Methylobacterium mesophilicum SR1.6/6: one gene and its partner. Each later gene encodes a partner of the first gene's protein in a complex. Links are inferred from orthologs where the notes say so. Each region holds a gene or a part of one and is shown on either strand. Other genes may lie near its edges.

What was found.
Region 2: the proteins of meaB (region 1) and scpA are in contact, whole or in part, in a crystal structure (PDB 8DPB), measured with the Methylorubrum extorquens proteins. The link is inferred for Methylobacterium mesophilicum SR1.6/6 from one-to-one orthologs. Residues at the interface, in SOR26638.1 of Methylorubrum extorquens: Arg20, Ala21, Ala24, Arg25, Thr28, Ser32, Arg33, Arg34, His37, Thr98, Gly99, Gly100, Ser101, Ile102, Leu103, Lys106, Thr107, Ala110, Ala113, Ile114, Asp115, Arg116, Ala118, Phe119, Ile120, Arg121, Pro122, Pro124; in SOR27001.1 of Methylorubrum extorquens: Glu577, Glu578, Asn579, Asp580, Gly581, Arg582, Arg583, Arg585, His596, Ala604, Ser605, Ala608, Asp609, Gly611, Phe612, Asp613, Val614, Asp615, Ile616, Gly617, Pro618, Leu619, Glu625, Arg628, Gln629, Val631, Glu632, Asn633, Asp634, Glu661.

What each region holds. Positions count from the first base shown.
Region 1 is NZ_CP043538.1:6,516,641-6,524,693, forward strand. The notes cover bases 4,692-7,534. They hold meaB (methylmalonyl Co-A mutase-associated GTPase MeaB), read right to left. Parts: upstream 6,685-7,534; coding sequence 5,698-6,684; downstream 4,692-5,697. Other genes in these bases: MMSR116_RS31025 (3-hydroxybutyrate dehydrogenase), read left to right, coding at 4,692-5,121; MMSR116_RS31030 (CsbD family protein), read right to left, coding at 5,172-5,549; MMSR116_RS31040 (alpha/beta hydrolase), read left to right, coding at 6,875-7,534. Outside these bases: MMSR116_RS31000 (glycosyltransferase), read left to right, coding at 1-570; MMSR116_RS31005 (class I SAM-dependent methyltransferase), read left to right, coding at 636-1,304; MMSR116_RS31015 (response regulator transcription factor), read left to right, coding at 2,063-2,758; MMSR116_RS31020 (sensor histidine kinase), read left to right, coding at 2,755-4,263; more of MMSR116_RS31025, read left to right, coding at 4,336-4,691; more of MMSR116_RS31040, read left to right, coding at 7,535-7,903; MMSR116_RS31045 (hypothetical protein), read right to left, coding at 7,917-8,053. UniProt on the Escherichia coli protein: Binds and hydrolyzes GTP. Likely functions as a G-protein chaperone that assists AdoCbl cofactor delivery to the methylmalonyl-CoA mutase (MCM) ScpA and reactivation of the enzyme during catalysis.
Region 2 is NZ_CP043538.1:4,808,408-4,813,947, forward strand. The notes cover bases 2,605-5,540. They hold scpA (methylmalonyl-CoA mutase), read right to left. Parts: upstream 5,188-5,540; coding sequence 3,022-5,187; downstream 2,605-3,021. Other genes in these bases: MMSR116_RS22825 (alpha/beta hydrolase), read left to right, coding at 2,605-2,821. In the rest of the region: MMSR116_RS22820 (alpha-D-glucose phosphate-specific phosphoglucomutase), read right to left, coding at 1-1,482; more of MMSR116_RS22825, read left to right, coding at 1,700-2,604. UniProt on the Escherichia coli protein: Catalyzes the interconversion of succinyl-CoA and methylmalonyl-CoA. Could be part of a pathway that converts succinate to propionate.

The DNA of each region.
Region 1 (8,053 bases):
GAGGCATCGGTGCTCCACAACGGCATCGATCCTGCCGCCTGGCCCTACCGACCGCGCGGCGACGGCAGCGCGGTCTGGTGCGCGCGGATCACGCCGGACAAGGGCGCGCCGCACGCGATCGCGGCGGCGCGTCGGGCCGGGCTTCCGCTGACCCTGTTCGGCCCGATCGAGGAGCCCGGATATTGGGAGGGGCAGGTCGCGCCGTTGCTCGGAGGATCGATCCGCTACGGCGGTCAACTCAGCGGTGCGGATCTGGCTGCGGAGGTCGGCCGCGCCTCCGTGTTCCTGGCCACCCCGTGCTGGGACGAGCCGTTCGGGCTGGCGGCGATCGAGGCGATGGCCTGTGGCCTGCCGGTCGCCGGCTTCGCCCGGGGCGCCGTCCCGGAGGTCGTTGGCGAATCTGGATCCCTCGCTGCGCCGGGGGACGAGGAGAGTCTTGCCCGCGCTATCGGCGAGGCGATCGCGATCCCGCGGCCGGTCCCGCGCGGGCGTGTCCTGCGCCTGTTCACCCGCGCACGGTGGCTCGACCGATGCGAGGCGCTCTACGCGCAGGCCTGCGCCGTCGGGTGACCCCACCGCTCTTCCCGCATGGCTGCCCCTCCTGCGCCTTCTCAACAGCCTAAAATCAGAGTGACATGACCCGTCAGGAACTGATCGCCGCCCTGTGGCACGGTTGCGACCCCTTCGCGGATCCCCCGACGGACCTACGCGCCGGCGACCTTCAAGGCTGGCGCAGCATCCATCCCTACCTCGAGGAGGCGGTGATCGAGTTCCGGCCACGCGTGGTCGTCGAAATTGGGACTTGGAAGGGAGCTAGCGCGCTCTTTCTTGCGCGATCCATGGCCGAGCACAACGTCGCCGGCACCGTGATCGCGGTCGATACGTGGCTCGGAGCCGTCGATCATTGGGCGGACGAGACGCTTTTCGCGGAACTCGCCACCGAGCATGGCTATCCGAGCCTCTACCGAACCTTCCTGGCCAATGTGCTGCGCGAAGGCATGACGGACCACATCGTGCCGTTACCGCTCGACTCGGTGAATGCCGCGGAACTTCTGCGTCTGCGCGGCGTGACCGCCGATGTCATTCATCTCGATGCCGGGCACGAGGAGGCGTCCGTCGCGGCGGACCTGCGCGCCTGGTGGCCGGTCCTGCGACCTGGAGGCCTCCTGATCGCCGACGATTACGACCGCCTGGGCGGCCGCTTCCCGGGTGTTACCCGGGCGGTCGATACGTTCTGCGCCGAGGCAGGGGCGCGGGGACCGTGGTCACTGCGGGGCAAGTGCAAGTTCATCAAGCCGGATTAGGGTTAATCAAGTGCTTTGCCTGTAGGCCGGCGACTCCGTCTGCGGTAGGCCTCCCTCGACTTGGCGGCAGCGAAACCAATCCAGAGTTGATGTCTGCTTTCGAGATGTCGGCGGCACGTAATTACCCACGGGGTAGCTTGGTCGTCGGTTGAACGCCCGCGGCTGCGCTCCTGCCGAGCCAAGCTTGCCTCTTGCGCGGGTCGTCTCTTGCGCGGGGCGAATTTCGCTGATTCCTTCGTGGGAGGTGGCCTGAGCGGCGTGCCCAGAACCCGATCCCATCTCGAACTCGGCCGTTAAACACGCCAGCGCCCATGGTACTGTGTCTCAAGACACGGGAGAGTCGGTCGCCGCCAGGCCTGCCCATCGCAATTGCCGGACACACCTCCAACCATTCCCTCATCGCGAGACACGACGCGAAAAGGCCGCTCCTTCCGGGGCGGCCTTTTCGCGTTTGGACCGTGGCCCTCACGGAGCTTGCCTTACCGCGAAGTCATCTCGCCGCGAGCGTCCCGTAATCGGCAGCGCGCGATGGTGCCGGAGCCGCCGATCCGCTCCTCGGATCGCGCGGACGAAGCCGCGGCGAACCTCGCGCCCTCCGAGGACCCTCAATGCCGCTTCGGAACGGGTCGGGATTCGCGCCCCGCGGACCCGGCCCGTTCATCCGATCGGCTCATGGGGCGATAGGGGAGGGGATCGGCTTGACCATGCTGACCGAGACACGTTCCCCCGCATTGCGTGGCACGCTATGGACCAGTTCCATGCGACTGCTCATCATCGAGGACGATCGGGAGGCGGCGGCCTACCTGGTCAAGGCGTTCCGCGAGACCGGGCATGTCGCCGACAGCGCCCATGATGGCCTCGACGGGTACGCCCTGGCGCGCGAAGGCGCCTACGACGTGCTGATCGTCGACCGCATGCTGCCCAAGCTCGACGGCCTCTCGCTGATCCGCTCGCTCCGCGAGCAGAAGGTGGCGACGCCCGTGCTGATCCTCTCGGCGCTGGGGCAGGTCGACGACCGGGTGAAGGGTCTTCGTGCCGGCGGCGACGACTACCTCCCGAAGCCCTACGCGTTCTCCGAGTTGCTCGCCCGTACGGAGGCCCTGGCCCGGCGGCAGTTCGGCACCGGGGCCGCGGAGGAGACGCGCTACCGGATCGGCGACCTGGAGCTTGACCGCCTTTCACATCGTGTGACCCGCGCCGGGCGCGAGATCCTGCTGCAGCCGCGGGAGTTCCGCCTCCTCGAGTACCTGATGCGCCATGCCGGGCAGGTCGTGACGCGCACCATGCTGCTGGAGCATGTCTGGGACTATCACTTCGATCCGCAGACCAACGTGATCGACGTCCACGTTTCGCGCCTTCGCGGCAAGCTCGACAAGGGTTTTCCCACCCCGATCATCCACACGGTCCGGGGCGCGGGCTACGTGCTGCGCGTCGATGAGGGCAGCTCCGGGTGAACACGCCACGGGCCGACGCCGCGCTCCCGCCAGAGACGAGCGGCGCGCGCTTCCAGAAGCTGTTCCGCACCACCGCGTTCAAGCTGTCGCTGGCCTATCTCGCTATCTTCGCACTCTGCGCCTTCCTGGCGTTGGGCTACGTCGCGTGGAACGCCCGCGCGGTGCTCGACGACCAGATCGTCTCGACCATCGACGCCGAGATCAACGGCCTGTCGGAACAGTACAATGCCGGCGGTTTGCGCCGGCTGATCACCGTGGTGGAGCGGCGCTCGCGCGAGCCGGGGGCCTCGCTCTACCTCGTGACCACGGCCGGGGGCGACCACGTCGTCGGCAATGTCGGCTACGTCCCCGCCGCCGTGCTGGCGACCCCCGGCCAGAGCGAGACACGCTACGGCCGCAACGACTCGGATGCCGAGGCGCACCGGGCGATCGTGCGGGTCTTCACCCTGCCGGGCGGATTCCGGCTCCTCGTGGGGCGCGACACCGAGGAGCGCGACCGCCTGCGCGCGGTGATCGGGCGGGCCTTCGTCACCTCGCTGGCCGCCGTGGTGCTCCTGGGCGTAATCGGCGGCTGGCTCGCGGCGAGCCGCGTCCTGCGGCGCGTCGATGCCATGACCCAGACCACCCGGGCCATCATGGCGGGTGATCTCGACGACCGGCTCCCCGTTGCCGGCAACGGCGACGAGCTCGACCGCCTCGCCTCAAGCCTCAACCTGATGCTGGAGCGTATCGGCGAGCTGATGCGCGGGATGCGTGAGGTCTCCGACAATATCGCCCACGACCTCAAGACGCCGCTGACGCGCCTGCGCAACCGCGCCGACGAGGCCCTGCGCCGGTCCTCGACGCCGGACGAGCTGCGTGCCGCGCTCGAGGCGGTGATCGAGGAGGGGGACGGGCTGATCCGGGTGTTCAACGCGCTCCTGATGATCGCCCGGCTTGAGGCCGGCAGTGCGCGGGAGATCCTGGTGCCGCTGGACATCGGCCCCGCGGTCAGAGGCGTCGGCGAGCTGTACGAGGCCCTGGCGGAGGATCAGGGACTCGTCCTCGACGTGCGCGCGGAGGAGGGGCTGATCATCGCCGGCAACCGAGAGCTGATTGGCCAGACCCTGGCCAATCTCGTCGACAACGCCCTGAAATACGGGGCTGCCGCAGAGGGAGGCGCGGCCCGGGTGACCCTCGAGGCGTGGCGGGCCGAAGACTCGATCCGGCTCGCCGTCTCCGATCACGGACAAGGCATCCCGGAGGCACAGCGCGCCCGCGTCCTCGATCGCTTCGTCCGGCTGGAGGATGCCCGGTCGAGGCCGGGTTTCGGGCTCGGACTCAGCCTGGTCAACGCCGTGGTGCGCCTGCATCATGGGGTCCTGCACCTCTCCGACAATGCTCCGGGGCTGCGGGTCGAGATCGCATTTCCGGCCGCGGCGCGCGCCGTGGCGGAGGCCGGTGACATCCGCGACGCGCCGCCATCGGCCGCCTCTGTGCCGGCGGCGCCTTCACGCGCTAGTTAGATCCCCGTTTCGTCCCGCCGCGCTCGCGGCGCCCGTCCCGATCGACGGTGCGTCCGCGTCCCAGGAGGTCCCATGACCCTCAAGACCAAGACCGCCCTCGTCACAGGCTCCACCAGCGGCATCGGCCTCGCCATCGCGCGGGCTCTGGCGGCGGAGGGCGCCAACGTCGTGCTGAACGGTTTCGGGGACGCGAATGCCATCGAGGAGACCCGCGCGGGGATCGAGGGCGCCTACGGCGTCGAGGCCCGCTACTCGGCCGCCGACATGAGCAAGCCCGAGGCGATCACCACCATGGTCCGGGAGGCGGAACAGGCGTTCGGATCCGTCGACGTCCTGATCAACAATGCAGGGATTCAGTTCGTCTCGCCGATCGAGGAATTCCCGGCGGACAAGTGGGAGCAGATCATCGCGATCAACCTGTCCTCGGCCTTCCACGCGATGCACGCCGCGATCCCGGGCATGAAGGCGCGGGGCTGGGGCCGGATCATCAACACGGCCTCGGCGCACTCGCTGGTCGCCTCGCCGTTCAAGTCGGCTTACGTCGCCGCCAAGCACGGGATCGCCGGCTTGAGCAAGACGGCCGCGCTCGAACTCGCGCCTCATAGGATCACGGTGAACTGTATCTCGCCGGGCTACGTCTGGACGCCGCTGGTGGAGGCACAGATCCCCGACACCATGAAGGCCCGCGGCCTGACCAAGGAGCAGGTGATCGAGGACGTGCTGCTCAAAGCGCAGCCGACCAAGGAGTTCGTGACGGTCGATCAGGTCGCCGCACTCGCGGTGTTCCTGTGCTCCGACGCGGCGAGCCAGATCACCGGCGCCAACATCAGCATGGATGGCGGCTGGACGGCGCAGTAGCCCTGGAATGGGGGGCGGCCCCGCCCGAGGGCGGACGGGGCCGCGTTCGGTCAGCGACGGCTGTGGATCAGCAGCGCGAGGCCGTACCCGACCGCGCCGGCGATCAGCAGCGCCACAAGCGGGTTCTCCTCCACGCGAGCCCCCACGGCCGCGCGGCCGTCGCGCAGATAGGAACCACCCCGCTCGTAGGCGTCCCCCGCCAGATCCCCGGCGCGATCGTAGGCATCGCTCGCGTAGTCGCCGGCCCGGTCGGCCATGTCGCGCGCCCTGTCCTTGACCTGCCCATAGACGTTCTGCGCCTGGCCCTGAGCCTCGCGGAACCGTCCCTCGACCGAGTCGCGGTTCGAACCGACGAAATCGCCGGCCGCACCTTGAACCTTGCCGGCGGCTTCCTTGGCACCGCCGACGATCCGATCCGTATCAACCATGGCACTCTCCTGGACGTGGGCGCGGCGCCGGGACCGGGCGCCCTCGATACGCCGTCGTCCTCGGAACGCACGAGATCGCGTTTGTGCCCCCGACCGATCATGAATTTCTGCCGACCTGCGCATTCCGGGGCCGGCGTCCCCGAGCGGTTCAGAGTCCGATCAGCTCGGCGATGGCGGTCGCGCCGGCTGCGGGAGAGGTCTCGCCGCGGGCGACGCCCGCTTCCGCCTCGGCGGTGCGGCGCCGGACCTCCGGGGAGCCGACGAGTCGCTGGTGCAGGCGCTCGTCCACCAGCGCCCACATCCACTTGACGTCCTGCGTCCGCCGCTTCGCCTGGATCTCGCCGGTGGCGGTGAGCTTCTCCCGGTGGTCGACGATCTTCGCCCACAGGGCATCGAGCCGTAGGTTGTGAAAGCCCGAGATCGTCACCACCGGTGGCGTCCACGTGGCGAAGGCCGGGGTGAGGATGTGCAGGGCGGCGCGGTATTCCGAGGCCGCCGCGTTGGCCCGCTGCTCGGCCTCGCCGGCATCGGCCTTGTTGACCGCGATCATGTCGGCGAGTTCGAGGATGCCCTTCTTGATGCCCTGCAGCTCGTCGCCGGCGCCGGGAAGCATCAGAACGAGGAAGAAGTCGGTCAGGTCGGCCACCGCGGTCTCCGACTGACCGACGCCCACGGTCTCAACCAGGATCACGTCGAATCCCGCCGCCTCGCAGAGCAGCATGGTCTCGCGGGTCTTGGCCGCGACTCCGCCCAGCGTACCCGATGACGGCGAGGGGCGGATGAAGGCGTTCGGATCGTGCGAGAGCCGCGCCATGCGGGTCTTGTCGCCGAGGATCGAGCCGCCGGTGCGGGAGGAGGACGGGTCGACCGCGAGGACCGCCACCTTGTGGCCGGCCTCCGTCAGGTTCGAGCCGAGGGCATCGATGGTGGTCGACTTGCCGACCCCGGGCACGCCGGTGATCCCCACGCGGATCGCCCTGCCGGTCTCCGGCAGGACCGAGTCGATCAGGCCGGCCGCGAGCGCCCGGTGATCGGCCCGCTTCGACTCGGCCAGGGTGATGGCCCGGGCCAGGGCGGCGCGGTCGCCGCGCAGCAGGCGCTCGCGCAGGCTCTCGATGTCGATGGACGGCGTCATGATCTCTTCATGGCTGTGGCGCGGGCCGCCGTCGAGAGGGTCGGACACGCGATCAGCCCGCGGCGCCCTGTGGCCGGGGGACCACAAGCCGGGCCTTGCGGGTTCTCCACAACGACCAACAGGCGGCGTGCCCCGCCACGGTCATGATCCTGCGCGACGAGGGTGCCCCCCGCCCGAGCGTACCCGGATCATGTCGAGCCAGACCGTCTCACGCCGCGTCCTTCTCCGGTTCGGTGCCCTCGCGGGCGCCGCAGGCCTCGCTCCATCCCTCGGCGCCTGCGTCACCGATGATCTCGGCACCGGTGCGGCGCTGCCCGAGAAGCAGTCGGCCCTCGACGTCATGCCGGTGCTGCTGGTCGCCACGACCCGCAAGCCCGTGGGTCACCCGCCCCGGCCCCCATACTTCAGCAGCGACCGCGGCCGCGGCCTGAGCTTCGCCGAGGTGCGCCTCTCGCCTCCCGACCGCTCGCTGCTGGGTAAGGTCTCCTCCGTCATCACCGGCGACTGGACGATCGGGGCCGTGCCGAAATCTGAGACCGGACCGGGCGCCGCTGAGGCCTTCGCGCAGGCCGCGCTGGGACGCGACGTGCTGATCTACGTCCACGGCTACCGCGAATCGTTCGAATCGGCCGCCGTCAGTGCCGCGCGCCTGTCGGACGGCATCCGTTTCCGGGGCGTCTCGGGCCTGTTCACGTGGCCTTCGGCGGCCGCAACGCTCGACTACAATTACGATCGCGAGAGCGCGCTCTGGTCGCGCGATGCCTTCGAGGACCTGCTGAAGGCGCTCGCCGCATCGCCGAGCGGAGGCCGGATCAATATCGTCGCGCATTCCATGGGCACGCTCCTGACCCTCGAAACTCTCCGGATGCTGCGCGCCGAAGCCGGCGAGGCGGCGATGTCGCGCATCGGCGCCGTGGTGCTGGCGGCCCCCGACATCGATTTCGACCTCTTCTCCAACGGCGTCGCGCGCCTGGGACCCGACGTCTCGAAGATCACCGTGATCTCCGCCACCAACGACCGCGCCCTCGAGCTCTCGGCGGCCCTGGCGGGCGGGGTCCGGGCCGGCGCAGTCGACCGCGCGAAGCTGGAGGCGCTGGGCGTGCGCGTCGCCGACGCCTCCGATTACGGCGGCGGCCTGATCAACCACGACCTGTTCCTGTCGAATCCGGAGGTGCAAGGGGTGGTCAAGCGCGCCATCGCCCGCGGGACCGGGGTCTGAGGCATCCACGCGGTCACAGGCGGGAGCGCGATTCTTCGGAGCGGCCGGGCTTGGCGACCGTCGGGTTCATCCCTACAGCATCCGGCGTGGCGCGCAGGACCGCCGGTTGGGACCCGCGGGTCGCCCCGGGGCGGATGCGCCGCGTCGGGT
Region 2 (5,540 bases), 1.7 Mb from region 1 along the record:
CGCCCCGGCGGTGCCGGTGCCCGAGAGCCGGAACACCGCCCGTGCATCCTCGGCGAAGTGGATCCGGATGCCCTGGCGCTCGGTCAGCGAGCCGTCCACCGGATCCCGGTAGGCGAACTCGTCCGCCGTCGACACCGTGAGGTCGCCGATCCGTGTGCCCGGAAGCCCGGCGAGCTTCTCGCGCAACGCGTCCATCAGGCCGTTGGCGGCGTCCGAGTCGACCTCCTCGTAATCGTGGCGGGCGTAGTAGTCGCGCCCGTAGGCGCGCCAATGCGCCCGCACCAGCGCGTCGGCGCGCTCGCCCGTGGCCGCCAGGATGTTGAGCCACAGCAACACCGCCCAGAGCCCATCCTTCTCCCGCACGTGGTTCGAGCCGGTGCCGGCGCTCTCCTCGCCGCACAGGGTGATGAGGCCCGCGTCGAGGAGGTTCCCGAAGAACTTCCAGCCGGTGGGCGTCTCGTAGGCCTCAATGCCGAGGGCGGCCGCGACCCGGTCGGCGGCGCGGCTCGTCGGCATGGAGCGGGCGACACCCGCGAGCCCGCCCGCGTAGCCCGGCGCCCGGTGGGCATGGGCGGCGAGGAGGGCGAGGCTGTCGCTCGGCGTCACGAACAGGCCCGGCGCCACGATCATGTTGCGGTCGCCGTCGCCGTCGGAGGCGGCGCCGAAATCCGGGGCGTCGGGCCCCTGCATCAGGTCGAACAGGTCGTGGCAGTGGACGGGGTTCGGGTCCGGGTGGTGGCCGCCGAAATCCTCCTTCGGCTCGGCGTTGACCACCGTGCCCGCGGGGGCGCCGAGCATCCCTTCCAGGATGGCAGTCGCGTAGGGTCCGGTCACCGCGCTCATGGCGTCGAAGCGCATGCGGAAACCGGAGGCGAACAGGCGCGACACCGCGTCGAAGTCGATCAGCGTGCGCATCAGCTCGGCGTAGTCGGCCACCGGGTCGATGACCGTGACCGTCATGGCGCCGAGGCGGGTCTCGCCCAGGGTGTCGAGGTCGAGGTCCGGGGCCTCCACGAGGCGGTACTCGGTCAGGGCCCTGGCCCGCGCGAAGATCGCGTCGGTGAGGGATTCGGGTGCCGGCCCACCGTTGGCGGCGTTGAACTTGATGCCGAAATCACCCTCCGGCCCGCCCGGGTTGTGACTCGCCGAGAGAATGATGCCGCCGAGCGCCTTGGATTTCCGGATCACGCAAGAGGCGGCGGGCGTCGAGAGCAGGCCGCCGCGCCCGACCAGAACCCGTCCGAACCCGTTGCCGGCGGCGAGGCGCAGCGTCTTCTGCACCACCTCGCGGTTCAGGAAGCGTCCGTCGCCGCCCAGCACAAGGGTTGCCCCGTCCTTGTCGGACAGGGTGTCGAAGATCGCCTGGACGAAGTTCTCGACGTAGTTCGGCTGCCGGAACACCGGCACCTTCTTGCGCAGGCCAGAGGTGCCCGGCTTCTGGTCGGAGAAGGCGGCGGTCGCGACGGTCTTCGGAGTCGTCATGGGCGGGCGTCTCCCGGGATCTCCCGCCTCCATGCCCGTCCGGAGGCGCGGCGTCACCAGCTCCGGCGACAGGGACGGACGTTTTTCACCCGGTTTGGCCGCATCGGGCGACGGAATGCGCCGGCTGTCCGGCCGCCCGTGCCGCCGAGCGTTGCGCCGGCCGGGACCCGTCGATTGAATGGCCGGAGCCGCCACGCAAGGCGGGCCGGAGGAAACCATGGCGGACAGACGCGCGCAGACCGATCCGAACGGGGCGCGGGAGGGCAAGGGCCCGACCGGGGGCTTGGCCCGTCGCCACGTGATCGGAGCCCTCGCCGCGGGAGCCGCAGTCGCGGCGACGCCGGCCCCGGCGGCAGCGCCGTCGAGCCGGCTGACGATGGAGGAGTTCCGCCTGCCCTGGAGCGAGCCGGGGGTCGAGATCTACGTCCGCAACAAGCGCCCCGCCGGGATCGACCGGTTCCCGGGCGACCGGATCCTGCTCTACGTGCACGGCTCCACCTACCCGTCCTCCACGGCCTTCGACCTGCCGCTCGGCGGGATGTCGGCCATGGATTACCTCGCGGGCCTCGGCTTCGACGTCTACTGCGTGGACCTGCCGGGCTACGGCCTGTCCGGGCGCCCGGCCGCCATGGACGCGCCGCCGGACGACAACCCGCCCCTCATGCGCACGCCCGACGCCGCCAAGGTGGTCGGGCAGGTCGTCGACTTCATCCGGAAGCGGCGCGGCGTCGAGAAGATCGACCTCATGGGCTGGTCGTGGGGAACCTCCACCATGGGGCTCTACACCAGCACCCACAACGACAGCGTCAACCGCCTCGTCCTCTACGCGCCGCAATGGCTCGCGCGCACCCCGGGGCTGATCGGCGGTGGCGGCAAGGTGGGGGCCTATCGCACCGTCAACCGGGACAGCGCCCGGGCCCGCTGGCTGACCGGCGTGCCCGAGGACAGGCAGGCCGACCTGATCCCGGCGGGCTGGTTGGACCAGTGGGCCGACGCGACCTTCGCGACCGACTCGGCCGGGGCGAAGCGGTCGCCGCCGGTCCTGCGCGCGCCGAACGGCACGGTCGCCGACAAGGACGCCTACTGGGCGGCCGGCAAGCCGCTCTACGACCCCGACGAGATCCGCGTGCCGGTGCTGATCATCCACGCCGAATGGGACGCTGACCTGCCGAGCTACCAGGCGCAGGAGTACTTCACCAAGCTCACGCACGCGCCCTACAAGCGCTTCGTCGAGCTGGGGGAGGGCACCCACACGGTGATGATGGAGAAGAACCGCATGCAGTTCCTCCACGAGGTCGGGGCCTTCCTCACGGAGGCGGATCCGCAGGCGCTGAACTGAGCGGAGTCCTCGGGCACGGACGTCGGACCCTGGCCCTCATCCCGAGGTGCGGCGAAGCCGCCGCGAAGCAGCCTTCCGGACCTCGCCGCGATCCCTGGAGGCCTCCTTCGAGGCCTCCGCTTCGCTCCGGCACCTCAGGATGAGGGCCAGGGTGGGCATGGGGCGAGGCGGCCGGTCCGGCCGCCTCGGGAAAGCTTTCCCTACTCCGCCGCCTGCCGCGCCCCGTAACCCAGACGGTCGTTCAGCGCGCGGATCAGCTTGGCGGCCGCCTCGGCGATCACGGTGCCCGGCGGGAAGATCGCCGCCGCGCCGGCCGCCGTGAGCGCCTCGTAGTCGCCCGGCGGGATGACGCCGCCGATGGCGATCATCACGTCGTCGCGGCCCTGTTCGGTGAGCGCCGCCTTCAGCTCCGGCACCAGCGTCAGGTGGCCGGCCGCCAGCGACGAGACGCCGACGATGTGCACGTCGTTCTCCACCGCCTGCCGGGCGGCCTCCGCCGGCGTGGCGAAGAGCGGCCCGATATCCACGTCGAAGCCGAGATCGGCGAAGGCCGAGGCGATCACCTTCTGGCCGCGGTCGTGCCCGTCCTGGCCCATCTTGGCGACCAGGATGCGCGGCCGGCGACCGTCGTTCTCCTCGAACGCCTCGACCAGCGCCCGGACTTCCTCGACCACAGGCGACATGCCCCCCACCTCGCGCTTGTAGACGCCGGAGATCGAGCGGATCTCGGCGCGATGCCGGCCCCAGGCCTTCTCCAGGGCCTCGGAAATCTCGCCCACCGTCGCCTTGGCGCGGGCCGCCTCGACGGCGAGCTCCAGCAGGTTCCCGGTGCCCTCGGCGGCCTTGGTGAGCGCCTCCAGCCGGGCCGTCACCGCCGCCTCTTCGCGCTCGGCGCGCAGGCGCTTGAGCTTGTCGATCTGCAGCCGGCGGACGTTGCCGTTATCGACCCGCAGCAACTCGATCGCCATCTCGTCGTCGGACCGGAACTTGTTCACGCCCACGATGGTCTGGCGGCCGGAATCGATCCGCGCCTGGGCCCGGGCGGCGGCCTCCTCGATCCGCAGCTTCGGGATGCCGGCCTCGATCGCCTTGGCCATGCCGCCAAGCCCGTCGACCTCGCGGATGTGCTCCCAGGCCCGGGCGACCATGTCGGCGGTCAGCTTCTCGACGTAGTAGGAGCCCCCCCACGGATCGACGATCCGGGTGGTGCCGCTCTCCTGCTGCAGGAACAGCTGCGTGTTGCGGGCGATCCGGGCCGAGAAGTCGGTGGGCAGCGCCAGCGCCTCGTCGAGCGCGTTGGTGTGGAGCGACTGGGTGCCCCCCTGCGTCGCCGCCATCGCCTCGATGTTGGTGCGGGTGACGTTGTTGAACACGTCCTGGGCGGTGAGCGACCAGCCCGACGTCTGCGAGTGCGTGCGCAGGGCCAGCGATTTTTCGGATTTCGGATCGAAACTCTTGACCAGCTTCGCCCAGATCAGGCGCGCGGCCCGCATCTTGGCGATCTCCATGAAGAAGTTGGTCGAGATCGCCCAGAAGAACGACAGGCGCGGGGCGAACTGGTCGATGGTCAGCCCGGCCGCGAGGCCCGCCTTGATGTACTCGACGCCGTCGGCGAGCGTGTAGGCGAGCTCCAGGTCGTTCGTCGCGCCCGCCTCCTGCATGTGGTAGCCGGAGATCGAGATCGAATTGAACTTCGGCATATTTTTCGAGGTATACGCGAAAATATCGGAAATGATCCGCATCGATCCCTTGGGAGGATAGATGTACGTGTTGCGGACCATGAATTCTTTAAGAATATCGTTCTGAATGGTGCCGGCGAGCTTCTGCGGCGGCACGCCCTGCTCCTCGGCGGCAACGATGTAGAGGGCGAGGATCGGCAGAACCGCGCCGTTCATCGTCATCGACACGGTCATCTCGTCCAGGGGAATCCCCGAGAAGAGCGTGCGCATGTCGTAGATCGAATCGATCGCCACGCCCGCCATGCCGACGTCACCCGAGACGCGGGGGTGGTCGGAGTCGTAGCCGCGGTGGGTGGCGAGGTCGAAGGCCACCGACAGGCCCTTCTGTCCGGCCGCGAGGTTGCGGCGGTAGAACGCGTTCGAATCCTCGGCGGTGGAGAAGCCGGCATATTGCCGGATCGTCCAGGGCTGGGTGACGTACATGGTCGGGTAGGGACCGCGCAGGAACGGCGCGATGCCCGGATAGGTGTCGAGGAACTCGATGCCCTCCCGATCCGCCGGGCCGTAATGGCCCTTCACCGGGATTCCCTCCGGCGTCATCCAGGGCTCGGACAGCGCCGGTGCCGCAACCGCGAGCGATTCGCCGGCGAGCGGGATTTCGGCGAAGTTCGGGATGCGGGAGGTCATGGCGGTGACTCGTTGTGGCGTTTGTCACGCCATTATAGAGACACGCTTGGAGCGGGCTACTCCCCCTGTGGTCAAGGCTACCCGGCCGCCCCCCCCGACCCGCGGCGAGACCAAGGCGAACCGGGGCTCGCAACCGGTTCGCCGGGCCCACGCGGCGCCGACGAATTTGCGCCGCTCGGCTTGCCATCCCGGCGGGCTCGTAGTATGCGCCCGGCCTTCGCGACATTCCAATGGGTGCTCGCACCCTGTGAACGCGGTGACCGCGCCGGTGTCCCTATGACACCGCCAGCGCGGTTCAACACATGAGCCGGGGACATCAGGTCCCCATCAGGCGTCGTCCGCCGGGCAATACC